Regions from separate parts of the Pedobacter sp. 05T44 genome, predicted to be linked through region 1. Evidence: riboswitches for the same ligand, from Rfam matches in the RefSeq annotation. Region 1 holds a riboswitch; each other region holds the start of a gene.
What was found. A riboswitch is a leader RNA that binds a small molecule or an ion and turns the genes downstream of it on or off. The one in region 1 is predicted to bind S-adenosylmethionine.
Positions count from the first base shown of each region.

Region 1 (6,126 bases):
TTTGCAGCCTTTGCAAGGATAACTGCATCTACATAGTAATAAGTAGAAGAGGTATATTCCAATGACGATTGTGATTTAACAGGCACCCAATCGCCTCTGCCAAAGGTTGTTAATCCTGCAGGACTAATTTGCTCTATGTAATTCACATACCGTTTAATGCTGTTGTAAGAATCTGAAAGCAACTTACTATCGCCATAAAACATGTATATATTCCATGGAATTATAGCAATTGTACTTGTCCAGTCAGTTCCATTTGCCGATCCATAACCCCATCCACCTGTAGGTATAATATCAGGAAGTACGCCATTTGGTTGTTGTTCGTCCCTGTGGTCGGCAAGCCATTTTTCATAAACTGTAATACCGTCAAAATTAAACAGGCCTGTTTCAACAGCAAAGTGTCCATCGCCAGTCCATCCATTCTTTTCTCTTTGCGGACAATCGGTAGGATATCCCATTAGATTAGACAAGTAAGAATTGTTAGTTGCCCACCATAGTCGATCAATTAGCTTATTTGAAGAGCTTATTTTACCTGTCGGGGTAACATCACTGTGCATAAAGTAACCGGTGATGCTTTCTTTGGTTAATTGTACCGGCTTACTGCTGATCACCTCAACATACTGGAATCCTTTGTAATTGAACTTAGGCATAAACTCAAGTTCTCCTTTACCTGATAAGGTAACGATATCTGTTTGAAAAGGATCGGTATTATCTTTAGGGCGATAGTAAACATCAATATTAGATAGGTCTAGCCTTCCGTTAGCATGCAAGCGTTCGCCATGCTTAATACGAATAACAGTGCCTTCCTCTCCGCTTACTTTAATTTTTGTAACTCCAGAGATATTGCGGCCCAGATCAAAAACATATACAGTGTCGTTAACCTTTTGCATTGTTTTAGAAGGAATTTCTTCGACATTACGAATTGGCTGCATAACCTGACTTACAACATTATTGGACGGGGCAGCTCTAAGCGAGATGCCATTCCACTTTTTATCATCAAAATCTGCAGTATTCCAACCCGGTTGCTCCTTGCGTGCATCATAATGCTCGGCAGTGTAAATATTGTTGAGTACTATCGGACTTGAACTTGTTTTCCAGTCGCCCCCGGAAGTAACCACATCAACAGTTCCATCTTCATAGGTGATTCTTAAATCCAGACAAAAAGTAGGTCTTGCTCTCCAGGGTGCCTTGTCAAAATTCCATACCGCAATAGATTGATGGTTATACCATCCATTACCAAGTAAAACACCAACAGCATTTTTACCTTTTTGAAGTTGGGCAGTAACATCGTAAGAAACATATAAGTTACGTCTGTCGAAACGGGTGTACATAGGGTCAAGTCTATGGTTCCCTACTTTTTTCCCATTTAAATATAATTCGTACAAACCAGCAGCAGCAATATATGCCCTTGCAGATTTTATTTTTTTAGAAGGTTCAAATACTTTTCTGAAATATGGAGCCTCGCGTTTATCGATATCGTTACCATCACTGATCCAGGTACCTTTCCAGTTGTCGACTTTCATCATTCCTGTTTCGAAAGTTGCTACCCCGCCAGATGAAGCTGGTTTACCATCTTTATCCCAAAGCTCAACAGACCAGTAGTATTTAGTGAACGGCTCTAAGGTTTTGCCTTTATAATTAACAAGATTTGCAGACGAGGCTACTTTGCCCGACTCCCACGAAAGGCCCCTTTTTTTTGCTACTTCTGATGAATCTTTACCTACAATAATTCTATAAGCAGTTTGTTTAGCACCCTGACGGGTATCTGTCATCATCCACGACAAGCGCGGATTTAACAAATCTACCCCAATTGGGTTTATTAAATGTTCGCATTGCAAACCTGAGGGTTTAACTTCATTAGAGTATGCTTTTTCTGCCATAGAAATGGTGAAGAGCATCAGCAAGAAAGAATAAAGAAATTTCATTAGAATATAATTCAGGTAAAGTTTAGTGTGTTTACAATGTTAATTTTCTTAGTCATTTTCAGCAACCTGTACTGTCCTGCTCAAAATACAGAATATTTATTTTATTAATTTCTATAGGAATACTAGATTATTCTTATATTTGTCGCAGCAAATGGTTCTTAAAACTTCCTGCTTATCAAGAAAGACTGAGGGATTGGCCCTATGATGTCTTAGCAACCTCTACAATTTATTGTAAAAGGTGCTAATTCCAATTCGCTGCAAAGCGGAAAAGATAAGATTAAACAGCGCAATGCTCCTTATCAATCATCATAACCAAATCTAATTCTGTTCGCGACAAAGTATGTAAGGGATGACCTAAACTATAAATGTATAAAAACATGACACAGAAAGTACACCAAAAAGAAATGCGCTGCTCATCTCCATCTCATTACCCTTCATCTGGTCTTATGATCACTCAAAAACGAATGCACTGTTGCTCTATTTAATGCAACCCAAAGAATTTATTATACACCCATTTATTTAATTCACATGTTAAAAATATACAAAATTTTTGCAGGGATTCTTATATCCTTTTTTTTCCTGCAAACCGTACAGGCACAATCTGTTAAAATAACAGGTACTGTTACCGGAAACCCCGACGGGGAGACTATTCCAGGAGCATCAATTACCATAAAAGGTAAAAAAAGCGGAACAACTACAGATGGCAGCGGTAAGTTTTCTCTAGCTGCAGATGTTAATGATGTACTTAGTATATCTTATCTTGGATATACTACAAAAGAAGTAACCATTACCGCAGCTACAACTACATTAAATATTGCGCTTGATGTTTCGGCAAATGCTTTAAGTGAAGTTGTTGTTACAGCCCTTGGGATTTCTAAAGAAAAGAAATCGTTGGGATATGCTGTTCAGGAATTAAAATCTAAAGATATTGCTACCGCAAAAGAAACCAATATAATCAACTCTCTGGCCGGAAAAATTGCCGGTGTGCAAACTACAAATAGCCAGGGCGATATGGGTTCATCAAGAATTATTATTCGTGGTGAAACCTCTATATCAGGTAACAACCAACCCCTCTTTGTAGTGGACGGAGTACCCGTTGATAATTCGCAGAATCTAGGTATAGCTGGATCAAGGGATTTTGCCAATACCATTTCGGATATTAATTCAGAAGACATTGAATCAATCAGTGTACTTAAAGGTCCAAATGCAGCAGCACTATATGGATCACGTGCAGCAGCAGGTGTTATCCTTATTAAAACCAAAACTGGCAGAGGCCAAAAGGGTTTAGGTATCAGTGTTAACTCCAACGCTACATTTTCAAACCTATTGACCTTACCGGATTATCAAAACTCATTCGGACAAGGTACAAGCGGCAAGTTTAGCTTTGTAGATGGAAAAGGTGGAGGTGTAAACGACGGTGTAGATGAAAGCTGGGGACCAGCATTGGATGGCCGTTTAATTCCTCAGTTTAACTCTAAAGGTGTTGCTGTTCCATTTATTGCTCATCCAGATAATGTTAAGGATTTCTTTGAAACAGGTTTTGCGCTTAATAATGGTATTGCCATTGCAGGCTCTGGAGAAAAACAAGATGTCCGTTTCTCTTACAACAACCTTACGCAAGGTGGTATACTGCCAAATTCTTCTCAGGACAAGAATTCATTATTATTGAATACCACGTACAGAATCACTCCTAAATTAACTTTAAACGCTTCTGCAAATTATATAAAAAGCAATGCCGATAACCTTCCTGCCTCAGGCGGAAAACGTGCAACTGGCCCGATGCTTCAATTTACATGGTTTGGAAGACAGGTAGATGTTAGTCAGCTTAAAAACTATAAAGACGAAAACGGAAACGACTTTAACTGGAACAATAGTTACTATAGTAACCCTTATTTCATAGCCTATGAAAATACAGTTGGTCAGAAACGTGATCGCATTATTGGTAATGCAGAATTAAATTATAAAATTACAAGCGCACTTTCAGCCAACTTCAGGACAGGAAATGATTACTATACAGACCGTAGAAAGATCAAAATCGCTTATGGAACAAATGGTACCCCATTCGGTTCATATGAGGAAGATGCATATACGGTTAATGAAAATAATACCGAAGGTCGTTTAGAGTTCAATAAGAAACTGAATTCAGATTTCTCAATAGATATTTTGGGTGGCGGAAACATTAGAACTTCAACTTTCGAACAAAACGATCAGAAAGCGACCAAGTTGGCAGTAAACGGCTTATATACCTTGAGCAACTCCAGAGATCCATTGGTATCTTCAAACGTTTACACCAAACTTAGAACCTATAGTTTATTTGGATCCGCTCAGTTGGGCTTTAGAGATTATGCATATCTGAATTTAACAGCACGTAACGACTGGGATTCCAGTTTACCAAAACCGAACTTATCTTATTTCTACCCTTCTGTTAATGGAAGTTTAATTCTTACAGAAGCTTTTGATATTAAAAGCGAGGTGCTTAGTTTCGCTAAACTAAGAGGAGGCTGGTCTAAAGTAGGAAAGGCAACAGACCCTTATCAACTGATCAATACCTATAGCTTCACTGCTCCATTTGATGGAAATCCACAACAATCAGTTAATACGATCGACCTTAATCCAAACCTTCTGCCAGAAATCACCAAATCGACTGAGGCGGGTGCCGAAATTGGGTTGTTTGATAACCGCATCAAGCTGGATCTAAGTGTGTACAATACAAACAGTATTAATCAGATTTTAAAAGTTGATGTAAGTTCAGGAACAGGATATACACAAAAACTTATTAATGGCGGAAGTATCAATAACAAAGGAATAGAAGTTCAACTAGGTTTAACCCCTGTTAAACTTAAAGACTTTAGCTGGGACATCAATTTAAACTATTCACGTAATCGCAGTAAGGTTACAGAATTGGATAAAGAAGGACGCATTAGCAGCTATACAATTGGTACCAGTGGAACGCTTGATGTATTGGCAGCTGTAGGCCAGCCTTACGGTACTTTCTTCGGAACTGCCTACCAGCGTGATGCTGCCGGACAAATTCTGGTAAGCTCTGATGGTACTCCGGTTATCAATCCTGAAAAACAAATTCTTGGTAAGTTTACACCAAACTGGATAGGCGGAATTACGAATAACTTTACTTACAAGAATTTCAATTTGAATTTCCTCGTAGACGCCAGAATTGGTGGTAAGGTATTCTCTGGTAGTAACGCTACAGGAACTTATACGGGTGTACTGGCAAGTACAATGAGAGGAAGAAATGCTGAAAATGGCGGACTTACCTATACCTCAGGAGGAACAACATTTAATGACGGGATGATCTTTGACGGCGTTCTGGCTGATGGCACTAAGAACAATAAAATCATTCCTGCAGAAGAGTATTACAAAGCTACAACCAATGCAGATGAGCAATTTGTTTACAGCGCTTCTTATATCAAATTAAGAGAAGCTAGATTGAGCTACAACATTCCTTCGCAATGGGTTAAAAAGATCGGGTTACAGGACGCTACTTTCTCAATAGTGGGACGTAATCTTTGGATCATCCATAAAGATGTACCAAATATTGACCCTGAAACTGCATTCAACACAGGAAACGCTCAGGGTCTGGAGGACCTAACTCTTCCAACAACAAGATCATTTGGTTTTAACCTTAATTTTAAATTCTAGACATCATGAAATTCAAATATATTCCAATCCTTTTTTCTGCAATTATAGCAACGGCTTTCACTTCGTGCAAAGACGAGCTGGCAGATATCAACAAAAATCCCAACGCTGCAGAAAACCCCCTTCCTGATTATTTGCTAACAGGTGCTATAAAGAACACTGCTGATGCATACTGGGGAACTAACAATATTAACTCAAGTCTGCTATTTGTTCAGCACTGGTCAAAAATACAGTATACTGATGCCGATCGTTATATTTTTTCTAATACCGATCTTCAGGATTTATGGAACACCGGATATACAAAAGGTATTACCAATCTTAACAAACTGATTGAGCTAGCCGATGCACAACAAAACACCAATTACAGAGGCGTAGCTAAAGTATTAAGATCATGGACATTTCTATTGTTAACAGATGCTTACGGAGATATACCCTATTCTCAATCTATCCAGATCAAAAAATTCGTAACTCCAGTATATGATACCCAAAAAGATGTTTATTTCGGATTACTTAATGATTTGAAATCTGCACAAGCTGATCTCGATCTGAA
Region 1 is NZ_JBFTKO010000007.1:114,648-120,773, forward strand. It holds gene AC1DDK_RS13220 (alpha-L-rhamnosidase) at 1-1,922, opposite strand, end outside; SAM riboswitch class I at 2,092-2,200, shown strand; gene AC1DDK_RS13225 (SusC/RagA family TonB-linked outer membrane protein) at 2,451-5,579, shown strand; gene AC1DDK_RS13230 (SusD/RagB family nutrient-binding outer membrane lipoprotein) at 5,585-6,126, shown strand, end outside.

Region 2 (6,126 bases), on a different contig from region 1:
GCTGTTGCCAAGGCAATAAAAGATTATCCAATGATCAACGTTTCAGTAAATGGAAACCAGATTATTAAAAAGAGAGATATTAACATCGGCATGGCCGCTGCTTTACCTAGTGGGAACCTGATTGTTCCTGTTATTAAAAATGCAGATCAGTTTAATTTGGTTGGATTAACTAAATCGGTAAACGATTTGGCGAAAAGAGCACGTATTTCTAAGCTTAAGCCTGATGAAACGCAAAATGGAACGTTTACACTGACTAATGTAGGTTCTTTTGGTAATGTAATGGGTACACCTATTATTAATCAACCACAGGTCGCCATTTTAGCCGTAGGCGCAATTAAAAAGAAACCAGCAGTATTAGAAACAGAATTTGGCGATGTAATCGCTATACGCCATATGATGTTCCTTTCGCTTTCCTATGACCATAGAGTTGTAGATGGAGCGTTGGGTGGATCTTTTGTAAGAAGAGTAGCTGATTATCTTGAAAATTGGGATTTGAACAGAGAAATATAAAATAACATAAAGCAAAAGGCCCCGAATGGGGCCTTTTCACTATCAAAACAAAGCAAAAATAATAACTAGTTAAATATCACTTCCTCTTCAGAAACCTTTAAGATTTGCTGTTCGGTGTAAGTGTACCTACCAGTATGAGCAATAAAAACATCCTTTTGCTCAAGAAGGTCGCGGTTAGCCAATAAAGTTTTCAGGCTTACATTTCCAATTACATATTTGTAATCATTACGGGAGAACCGCTCAATAATATTATCTATCTGCAGCTTTTCCAATGTATACTCATGGGTATAGCGCAAATAAACTTCAATGTTTACATTGTCGGTATGAACTAACCCATTGTGTTGATGGTATTTTTTATACTCATAACGATAATCATATCTTAGTGCAGCTATATCTGATAAAACAGCTGCTCCTGTAGGGTGACCACCTGCACCTTTTCCAAAGAAGAATTGCTTATCAGCAAAGGCGGCCTGAACAGTTACACCGTTGTATTCGTTTTCTACATTGAACAGAAAATCATCAGATTTTACAAACTTTGGCAATACATAAGTAATGATTTGCTTGGTGCTTATTTTACGCGCAGTAGGTACAAGTTTAATTCTAAAGTTCTTCTCTCTGGCGTACTTAATGTCATGCTCTGATAAGTTCTGAATGCCAACATTAAGTATCTTATCAGGATCAATAAATAACCCGTAAGCATGTGCAGTTGCAATAGCCAATTTAAATTTAGGATCATAACCTCCAACATCCAGAATAGGATTAGATTCAGCAAAACCAAGATCTTGCGCCTGCTTTAATGCCACGCCATATTCAAGATTTTCATTAAATATTTTAGATAGAATGTAGTTAGATGAACCGTTGAATATTCCACTTATACCGTGCAGTAATTCATTGTCGTAATATTCTTCCAGATTACGGATGATAGGTATACTGCCGCAAACTGCACCTTCATATAATAGAGATGCATTATGTTTTTCTTGCAATTCAACCAGTTCGGCCAGATGAGTAGCAATCATTTTTTTATTGGCAGAAACTACATTTTTACCGCTGATTAATGCTCTTTTAACGATGTTGTAGGCAATCTCTGCGTCATCAATTAACTCAACTACAGTGTTAATTTCACTATTGTCTAATATTTCGTCATGATTTGTGGTGAAAAGATGTGCCTCAAGGCTACGTTTTTTCTCAGGATTTTTAATAGCTATTTTAACGATCTCAAGGTTTAGGTCCTGACCGCGAATAATATCATGCAATCCTTGTCCAACAACTCCAAAACCAAATAAGCCGATCTTAAGTTTCTTACTCATCTAAATACTATGCTGTTTTATGTAATTTAATTATTTTCTTATTTGCACTTTCTTTTAAGAATGTGCCAATTATGTTGGTTAATATGTCTGTCTCAATTAAAAAACCATCGTGGCCATAAGCAGAGCTAATACTTTTGAGTGCTGCTCCTGGAATATGCTTCGCTAAAAACTCTTGTTCACAAAGCGGGAACAGAACATCGTTTTCAATTCCTATTACCAGCGTATTCGCTTTAACTAATGCTAAGGCATCAACAATACTTTTTCTGCTTCGGCCAACATTATGGCTGTCCATTGCTTTACTCAAGTACCAATAGCTGTAGGCATTAAAACGTTTACACAGTTTTTCGCCCTGATAATTCTGGTAAGAGGCGGCTCGGAATGAACCTGTTTTGTCATTTACACTTTCTAATTGAGTAGCTGAATATGCTTCATAAGTGCGATAAGATAATAAAGCAATGCTTCTTGCGGCTTTTAAACCTTTTAAGCCACCATCTGGCTGCTGTGCATAAAATGTACGATCAGTGCTGATTGCTAAACGCTGACTCTCGTTAAATGCAATTCCCCATGGTGAGTGTACTGCATTTGTAGCTACAAGAATTAGATTGTCTACGCTCTTGCTATCTGTAATGGCCCATTCCAATGCTTGTTGCCCGCCTAAAGAACCGCCAATTAATACTTTAAGGTGTTGAATGCCAAGATATGATGCAAGCAAGCGGTGAGCAGCGACCAAATCTCTGATGGTAAATTCTGGAAAAGCAAGGTAATACGGTTGCCCTGTTACCGGATTTATACTTAATGGATTGGTTGTACCGTAATTAGACCCTAATACATTTGCACAGATGATAAAGTGTTCCTCAGGGTTAAACAGGTCGTTATTGCCGAAAAGTCCTTTCCACCAGTCTAAAACATCAGCATTGGCTGTAAGCGCATGGCATACCCAGATCACATTATCTTTCTTTGCATTTAGTTTGCCATAAGTTTGATAAGCAATCTCTAATTTGCGTAGTTTTTTCCCGTTCTCTAGCTTAAATAACTTTGTATGCGTATATGTGGCAGTAGTGCTCATTCTTTAGATCTTGTAGCGTTTTATTTTATTTGTTGATAGCAGCAAAGGCTTGTTCAAAATCAGCCTTAATGTCGTCTATGTGTTCAATTCCTACAGAAACACGTAGCTGGCTGGCTGTAATGCCTGCAGCAATTTGTTCCTCGTCACTTAGTTGTTGATGCGTAGTTGCTGAAGGTTGTATGATAAGGGTTTTTGCATCACCCAGGTTTGCAAGGTGGCTAACAAGTTTAAGATTGTCGACCAATGCCGTTGCTTTTTCTTTATCACCATGTAGTTCAAAAGATAGCACTGCACCGAATCCATTCTTTAAATACTTTTTGGCGTTAGCATGGTATGGACTGCTTTCAAGTCCGGGATAGTTTACGCTCTTCACAGCATCATGGCTTTCTAACCAGGTCGCCAGTGCAAGTGTGTTATCTACGTGACGTTGCACGCGAAGTGATAAAGTTTCTAATCCCTGAATTAAAAGGAAAGAGTTGAAAGGAGAGATGGCCGGGCCAAAATCTCTTAACCCTTCAACGCGGGCACGAATAATGAATTGAATATTTCCAAAAGGACCACCAATTCCAAAAACATCATTAAAAATTAAACCATGATATCCTTCTGATGGCTCGGTAAATTGAGGGAATTTGCCATTTCCCCAGTTGTAATTTCCACCATCTACTATTACCCCGCCAATACTGGTGCCATGTCCGCCAATCCATTTGGTAGCAGATTGCACAACAACATGGGCCCCGTGTTCTAAAGGTTTAAACAGATAACCAGCTGCGCCAAAAGTATTATCTACTATTAACGGTAAATCGTGTCTGTTGGCAATGGCAGATAATTTTTCGAAATCGGCAATACTGAAAGCAGGATTACCAATGGTTTCTAAATATATAGCTTTAGTATTTGCATCGATTTTTGATTCAAAATCGTTGGCATCATCGCCATTAGCAAACCTAACCTCAATACCAAGACGTTTAAAGCTTACTTTGAACTGATTATATGATCCGCCATATAAATGAGATGAGGATACAAAATTGTCACCTGCCTGTAGGATATTATTTAATGCAATAAATTGAGCCGCCTGTCCCGAAGCTACGGCTAAAGCAGCCACACCGCCTTCAAGTGCTGCTATTCTTTTTTCGAAAACATCAGTTGTCGGATTCATGATCCTGGTGTAAATGTTTCCGAATTCCTTTAGCGCAAATAAGTTTGCACCATGTTCGGAGTTCTTAAAACCGTAAGAGGTAGTTTGGTATATTGGAACAGCTCTTGATCCTGTAGTAGGATCAATTTCCTGACCTGCATGTACTTGTAATGTTTCGAATTTATGTGATGTTGACATGTTATATTTAGTTTTAAGTGGTTCCTGTTATGTTTTTGAGTCGATACGTTGCGGAGATTTTAGCTTCGGAAACGTATACCGTTGTTAAGCGTACCCCTGCAAGGGGCCTTCCGTATGAATGTGAAATGCAAAAGGAAGATTTGTAAATTATAGTATGCAACAGCACATGCAATTAGCCTGCTGAGGATAACAATAATTAAACAGATTTGAAGTAATGCTTACAGTTTTCATTTTGTTTCAATTTATCTTTCCAAACGACACCATGTCTTTTGGTCAGGAATTGGCACCTTCTCCATCTTGGGAGGGTTGCCAGTGGGTCAAAGAGCCTGTCTCTCGCCACTTCTTTATAAATCAAACCTTTTTATTAAGGAAGGTTGACTTGGTTAGCTTTCGCTAAATGATATCGCAAATGTAGATTTAAGTTAATAAATATCCAAAATTATATTTTGGATATTTATTAACTTGTTGTATTACAGTGTTGTAAATTAATTTTTTGATGGGGTTGCTTGATTTTATCCTGCAAGTGCCTGATCTAAATCTGCTATTAGATCATCTATATGCTCAAGCCCAACAGATATCCGAATTAAATTTTGTGGGGTTTTGGTGTCAGGTCCTTCAACAGATGCACGGTGTTCTATTAAACTTTCAACTCCACCTAAACTTGTAGCCTGCGCAAAGACTTTAACTTTATTAACCACTTTTCTGGCTTCATCAGATCCACCTTTAACTAACACCGATAACATTCCTCCATAGCCATTCATTTGCCTTTTTGCGATGTCGTACTGAGGGTGGGTTATTAATCCCGGATAATAAACTCTTTCAATAGCAGGGTGTTTTTCTAGATGTAATGCTAAAGCCAATCCATTAGTACAGTGGCCGCGCATGCGATATGCCAATGTTTTGATACTTCTTATTAACAGAAAACAATCGAAAGGAGAGGGTACTGCTCCACCAACTTGCTGTATGTTTCTGATCTTTTCCCAAAATTCATTTTTTTCTGCCGTGATAAGTACCCCACCCAGAACATCACTATGGCCACCAATATATTTTGTGGAAGAGTGCATTACAATATCCGCCCCAAAATCAATAGGGTTTTGTAAGCATGGCGAAGCAAAAGTGCTGTCGCATGCAAGAATAAGGTTGTTCTCCTTGGCGATTTTGGAAACCCCGGCAATATCTGTAATTTTTAATAATGGATTAGAAGGGGTTTCTATCCATATCAATACAGTATTCTTCTTAATGAATTTTGCTATGTTATCAAGGTTCGTAAGATCTATAAAATCAATTTCAAGAGTATCTTTAAAAATGGTCCGCAGTTGTTTTTTAAAACCCCAGTACATGTCGTCAGGAGCAATGATATGGCTTCCTGGTTTTAAAGCCTGAAAAACTGCCATTCCAGCCGTATTTCCTGAAGAAAACGCACAGGCTTCTACACCTTTTTCTAATTCTGAAAGCGCATTTTCCAGTGCTGATCTATTTGGATTACTTACTCTGCTATACATATGTCCACCAGAGTAGCCACCATCTTCATCTCTCAGGAATGTGGTAGATAGATTTATAGGAGGTGTAACATCATTAGTGCTGACTTTATATAAATTTCCAGCATGTATTGCAAGTGTTTCTGGCTTCATTATTACGGGGTTAAAAGTTAAGATTGGGCATAAGATGTAACAAAGTTAAGGGTATAATGTTATTCGCCTTAAGTTTTGGCAAGATTTATGTAATTGAATTATCAAATTAAAGAAGAATATGAAAAGAATATTACTGATAGCAGCCATTTTATGCAGTTCGTTAATGGTTTTGCAAAGTTGTTCGCCTAAAGGTGGTGCAACTCAAAGTTTAAAGAAAGGTAATGTAACTGGTAATTGGGTTTTAAATGATATTACATTTGAAGGCTTGCCGCAATCAGCAGT
Region 2 is NZ_JBFTKO010000004.1:120,809-126,934, reverse strand. It holds gene AC1DDK_RS09175 (dihydrolipoamide acetyltransferase family protein) at 1-510, shown strand, start outside; gene AC1DDK_RS09170 (homoserine dehydrogenase) at 576-1,817, opposite strand; gene AC1DDK_RS09165 (homoserine O-acetyltransferase family protein) at 1,825-2,883, opposite strand; gene AC1DDK_RS09160 (O-acetylhomoserine aminocarboxypropyltransferase/cysteine synthase family protein) at 2,909-4,213, opposite strand; SAM riboswitch class I at 4,453-4,566, opposite strand; gene AC1DDK_RS09155 (trans-sulfuration enzyme family protein) at 4,726-5,844, opposite strand; gene AC1DDK_RS09150 (lipocalin family protein) at 5,963-6,126, shown strand, end outside.
Region 2: another riboswitch for S-adenosylmethionine. It lies ahead of AC1DDK_RS09160 (O-acetylhomoserine aminocarboxypropyltransferase/cysteine synthase family protein); the one in region 1 lies ahead of AC1DDK_RS13225 (SusC/RagA family TonB-linked outer membrane protein).

Region 3 (6,126 bases), on a different contig from region 1:
AAACTTATACCCAAAAAACATCCCACCTATTAAAGTAACTGAATAAGTGAGGGCAATTAAGAGATTATAACGGGTATTCTTTTTCATGGCTAAAGGCACCGTAAAGGTACAAAATTAGACTGTTATATAATCAATTAACCGCTTTGATTTTTATTTGTTTAGTATTTTTTCTATTACTTTATAATTGAGAAGAAATCCTTATTTTGAATTGATTTCCCCTATTATTTCTGGTTTAACAAGAAAATCACGAATTTTAACAAAAATTAATCTAATGATAAGAGTAACCGAGCAAGAATCAACGTATAACGATATTGATAAAATGTCAGTACTTGAAATTCTAAAGGGCATAAATGATGAAGACAAAACAGTTCCCTATGCTGTGGAAAAAGTAATTCCTCAGATAGAGAAACTGGCTTCTGCTGTTGCCGAGCGAATGATAAACGGGGGAAGGTTATTTTACATCGGTGCAGGCACAAGTGGCCGACTGGGTGTTGTTGATGCCTCAGAGTGCCCTCCTACCTTTGGTGTTCCGTTTGATTGGGTTGTTGGAATTATTGCCGGCGGAGACACTGCCATACGAAGAGCAGTTGAAAATGCTGAAGATGATGACCAGCAAGCATGGATAGATCTGCAGGAATTTAAAATTGATGCCAACGACTGTTTAATTGGTCTTGCCGCATCTGGAACCACGCCATACGTTATCGGCGGACTAAACACTGCCCGTAAAAATGGCATTTTAACGGGTTGTATTGTATGCAACGAAGGGGGGCCGATAGCTGCTGAAAGTGATTTCCCTGTAGAGGTAGTAGTTGGTCCTGAATTTTTAACAGGTTCTACCAGAATGAAGTCTGGAACTGCACAAAAACTGGTTCTAAACATGCTTAGTACTACGGTAATGATAAAACTAGGCAGGGTAAAAGGCAACAAGATGGTAGACATGCAGCTAACCAATCATAAACTGGTAGACAGAGGTACACAAATGGTAATGGACGAACTGAATATAGATTATGAACATGCTGCTGATCTGCTTATCCGTTATGGAAGTGTCCGCAAAGCGGTTGAATCTACTCATAAATAACCCGACATGCACGAAATAGAGCCTTACTATCTATGGCGTGATGACTATATCGCGGCAGAAGATGAGCGTTCTCCGTTCTACAACACTGAGTACTCGGAATTTTATTTCGACAAGCAGCTGTACAATTTTCTGTTACATCCCCAATGGGATGATTTCGGATCAAGTACAATGTATCTTAAAGTACTGTATGTTGACTACGATAGAAATTATGCAGTCATAGAGCTTATTGGAGAGTGGAACGATGCCATCGGCAACGACATTATGCTTCTGAAACGTGAAATCATTGAACTGATGATTGACGAAGGCATAAATAAATTCATACTGATAGGCGAAAACGTACTGAACTTCCATTCTTCTGAAGATAGTTATTATGAAGAATGGTTTCAGGAAGTTGAAGATGGGTGGATTACAGGCATCAATTTCCAGGAACATGTAATCAATGAATTCCGTAACAGCAATATAGATTATTACATCAATTTTGGTGGCGAACTTGACGATATGGCATGGAGAACCTTAAAACCCCTTCAGTTTTTCAAGAAAGTTGAAGAAATCCTGACAAAAAGGCTAGGGGCATAGCTTTTGTTAGAATGAAACAATTCGTATCTTTAAATAAATTTAAAACACATGAATAATAACAATAATAATGATTGGGCACAACAGTCCGTTTTTGTAGAAGACTTAACTGGTAAAGTTGCCAAGAAATTCTTCGCGAATGTTTTTTTATGGATGTTTATAGCTCTTGGTTTATCAACATTAGCTGCTTTGCTTATTTCAACTTCTCCTGCAGCTTTAAGTCAATTAATTAATTTTGAAACAGGACAAAGAACAATACTAGGTTATATCGCAATGTTTGCGCCTCTTGGTCTGGTAATTTTAATGGGAACAGGATTTAACCGCCTGTCTTATGGTGCTTTATTAGGCGTATTTGTTCTATTTTCGGTTCTATTAGGTGTTAGTTTAAGTTTTATATTACTTATCTATACCGCTGGTTCAATTGTAGCATGTTTTGCTGCCGCAGCGGGTATATTTGGAATAATGGCAGTTTTAGGTTACACCACAGATGTAGATTTAAGCAAATTTGGCCCAATATTAATGGTAGGTGTAGTAGGCTTATTCATTGCCGGTATCATTAACATGTTTATTGGAAGTGATCGTTTTAGCTACATAATGAGCTTCTTTGGAGTAGCAATCTTTACAGCTCTAACAGCATACGATGTTCAGAAACTGAAACGTATTGGTGCGGGTATTGAAGAAAATGGGGATCAAATGGCGGCAACTGACGCTAAGAAACTGGCAATTATGGGCGCTTTATCTCTTTACCTTGACTTTATAAACATCTTCTTATATCTACTAAGAATCTTCGGAAGCAGAAAATAACAACCTGTTTCTTAAAAATATTAAAGGCGGGTGGAGCATGAACTATGATCCCACCCGCCTTTTCGTTGTCAACATATTTATCTCTCATAGGCAGATTGCCATCTCTATAATTTAAACACATTTTAAGCTTTCAAATTCAGCTGTACACTGTGATGTTTTCAAAACAATGTTTCGAAGTTCTGAGTTAATTGTCTCCTCTATACAATTTTATATGCTTTAACGGCCGAAATTTTGGAAATGATTTTTCTTTGTTGCACCTTTGTAATGCTTATAGAGAAAGACGGAGGGATTAGACCCTGCGAAGTCTTAGCAACCTGTGCTTACAAGGTGCTACATTCTACTGGAGCCAAACAATTGGTTCCCGAAAGATAAGTTAAAGTCGACACCTAAACCGGACTTTTCGAATAAGCTTTGTATGTAATGAGTTCGGCACTTGTTTAGGCACAGCCTCTATCAACTTTAGCTTATTACCTACTCATATTACTATTAAAAATGGACATTAGAGCAGAGTTAGAAAAACGTATCCTGATCATTGATGGTGCGATGGGCACTATGATACAACGTTACGTCCTTTCTGAAGAAGATTTCAGGGGCGAGCGGTTCAAAGATCACCCGTGTGATGTAAAAGGTAATAACGACTTACTAAACATTACCCGTCCAGATATCATTAAGGCAATTCATACCGAATATTTAAAGGCCGGTACAGATATKATTGAGACCAATACCTTTAGTACCCAACGTATTTCACTGGCCGATTACCAGATGGAAGAGCTTGATTATGAGATGAGCTTTGAAGGGGCTAAAATAGCCAAAGAGGCAGTTAATGAATTTATGGCGGCTAATCCCGACAGAAAATGTTTTGTTGCCGGTGCCGTAGGCCCGACTAACAGAACACTATCTATTTCTCCGGATGTAAACGATCCAGGGTTCAGGGCACTCACTTTCGATGAATTAGTTGATGCTTATTACGAACAAATACGCGGACTGGTTGATGGCGGTTCAGACCTGCTTTTAATTGAAACCATTTTTGACACCTTAAATGCCAAGGCCGCCATATTTGCCATCAAAAAATATGAGAATGTAATTGGCCGTAAAATAGAGATTATGATCTCCGGAACCATTACTGATGCTTCCGGCAGAACTTTATCAGGCCAAACTGCCGAGGCTTTCTTAAATTCCGTAATACACGCCAATCCATTAAGTATAGGCTTCAACTGCGCCTTGGGGGCAAAAGACATGAGGCCGCACATAGAAGAACTTTCGGCTAAGGCAGGCTGCTATGTTTCTGCCTATCCTAATGCGGGTTTGCCAAATGAATTTGGTGCTTACGATGAAATGCCTCATGAAACTGCTCATCTGGTAGAAGATTTTATTCAGCACGGTTTTGTAAATATTGTAGGTGGTTGTTGCGGAACTACACCTGAGCATATCGGCTGCATAGCCGAAAAAGCAAAAAATGTAGCACCGCGTAAAATACCTCAGATAGAACCTTATCTGCGTTTAAGCGGATTGGAACCGGTTACCATAACTCCAGAGAGTATTTTTGTAAACATTGGTGAGCGTACAAACATTACCGGTTCTCCAAAATTCTCTAAGCTCATTTTAGGTGGAGATTTTGAAGCGGCACTTGCCGTTGCCCGTCAGCAGGTTGAGGGTGGTGCACAGGTTATCGATGTGAATATGGATGAGGGGATGATTGATTCGGAAGCCTCTATGACCAAATTCCTTAACCTGATTGCGTCTGAACCTGATATTTCCAAGTTGCCTATCATGGTCGATTCGTCTAAATGGACGGTTATAGAAGCCGGGTTAAAATGCTTGCAGGGAAAAGGAATTGTAAACTCCATCTCTCTTAAAGAAGGCGAAGACAAATTCCGTGAAAGTGCGCGCAAAATCATGACCTACGGTGCTGCCATAGTAGTAATGGCATTTGATGAGCAGGGACAGGCCGATAATTTTGAAAGAAGAAAAGAGATCTGTAAAAGATCATATGATATTTTAGTTGATGAAATTGGCTTTCCGCCTCAGGACATCATCTTTGACCCGAACATCCTTACCGTTGCAACCGGATTAGAAGAACATAACAACTATGCGGTAGATTTTATAAATGCTACCCGCTGGATCAAAGAAAACCTGCCCCATGCAAAAGTAAGTGGTGGTGTTTCGAACATCTCCTTCTCGTTTAGAGGTAATAATACCGTTAGGGAAGCGATGCACTCTGCATTTTTATACCACGCCATCAAAGCTGGTTTAGATATGGGGATTGTAAATGCCGGAATGCTAGAGGTTTATCAGGAAATTCCGCCAGAGCTTTTAGTACTTGTAGAGGATGTATTGTTAAACCGAAGAGACGATGCTACAGAGCGGTTGGTTGAATTTGCAGACACCATCAAATCTAAAGGAAAAGAGATTGTCAGGGATGAGGAATGGCGTAAAACCAGTGTAGAAGAAAGACTTTCTCATTCGTTAGTTAAGGGAATTATAGAATACCTTGATGCTGATGTTGAAGAAGCACGTCAGAAATACGCGAGACCCATTCAGGTAATTGAAGGTCCATTAATGGACGGGATGAACATTGTGGGTGACCTTTTTGGGGCCGGTAAAATGTTCCTGCCGCAGGTTGTAAAATCTGCTCGTGTAATGAAAAAGGCCGTGGCTTATCTGTTGCCATTTATTGAGCAGGAAAAGCTGGATAACCCGGATCAGGATCAGAATTCATCGGCCGGAAGGGTATTAATGGCTACTGTAAAAGGTGATGTTCATGATATCGGAAAGAACATTGTAGGTGTAGTTTTAGCTTGTAATAACTTCGAAATTGTGGATATGGGCGTAATMGTTCCTGCACAGGAAATCATTAAAAAAGCCAAAGAAATAAATGCTGATATTATTGGCTTAAGTGGTTTAATTACCCCTTCGCTTGATGAAATGGTACACTTCGCCAAAGAAATGGAGCGCGAAGGCTTTACCATTCCTTTAATTATTGGTGGTGCTACTACCTCCAGGATTCATGCTGCGGTTAAGGTTGCGCCTAACTACTCGGGGCCAGCCATCCATGTGCTTGATGCTTCGAGAAGTGTAACGGTTTGTAGTACTTTAATGAACAAAGATACCCGCGATGAGTACATCCAGGGTATTCGCGAGGAATATGATAAAGCACGTGAGGCGCACTTAAATAAGCGCTCTGATAAACGTTTTAAAACAATTGAAGAAGCCAGAAAGGATAACTTTAAGATAGATACCGCATTGGTTGCTCCTGCTCCTTCTTTTACAGGAACCAGGGTATTTGAAAATTACCCTCTTGAAGAGCTTGTGCCTTATATAGACTGGACTCCTTTTTTCCAAACCTGGGAACTGCGTGGTAGTTACCCGCGTATCCTTGAGGATAAAGTTGTTGGTGATGAGGCTAAAAAACTTTTTAATGACGCCAAAGCATTGTTAAAAAAGATTGTTGACGAGAAATTACTTACTGCAAAAGCGGTAATAGGTTTCTGGCCTGCATATGCAAAAGGCGATGATATTGTGCTTGATGTGGAAGGTAAAGAGGTGGTGATCCATACTTTACGTCAACAAGCTGAAAAAGTTGCCGGACAACCATATTATGCGCTCTCGGATTTTATTGCACAACAGGAAACTGGTGTGCCTGATTATTTTGGCGGTTTCGCACTTACTAC
Region 3 is NZ_JBFTKO010000018.1:93,358-99,483, reverse strand. It holds gene AC1DDK_RS22085 (S41 family peptidase) at 1-87, opposite strand, end outside; gene murQ (N-acetylmuramic acid 6-phosphate etherase) at 272-1,078, shown strand; gene AC1DDK_RS22075 (hypothetical protein) at 1,085-1,654, shown strand; gene AC1DDK_RS22070 (Bax inhibitor-1/YccA family protein) at 1,703-2,455, shown strand; SAM riboswitch class I at 2,721-2,830, shown strand; gene metH (methionine synthase) at 2,948-6,126, shown strand, end outside.
Region 3: another riboswitch for S-adenosylmethionine. It lies ahead of metH (methionine synthase); the one in region 1 lies ahead of AC1DDK_RS13225 (SusC/RagA family TonB-linked outer membrane protein).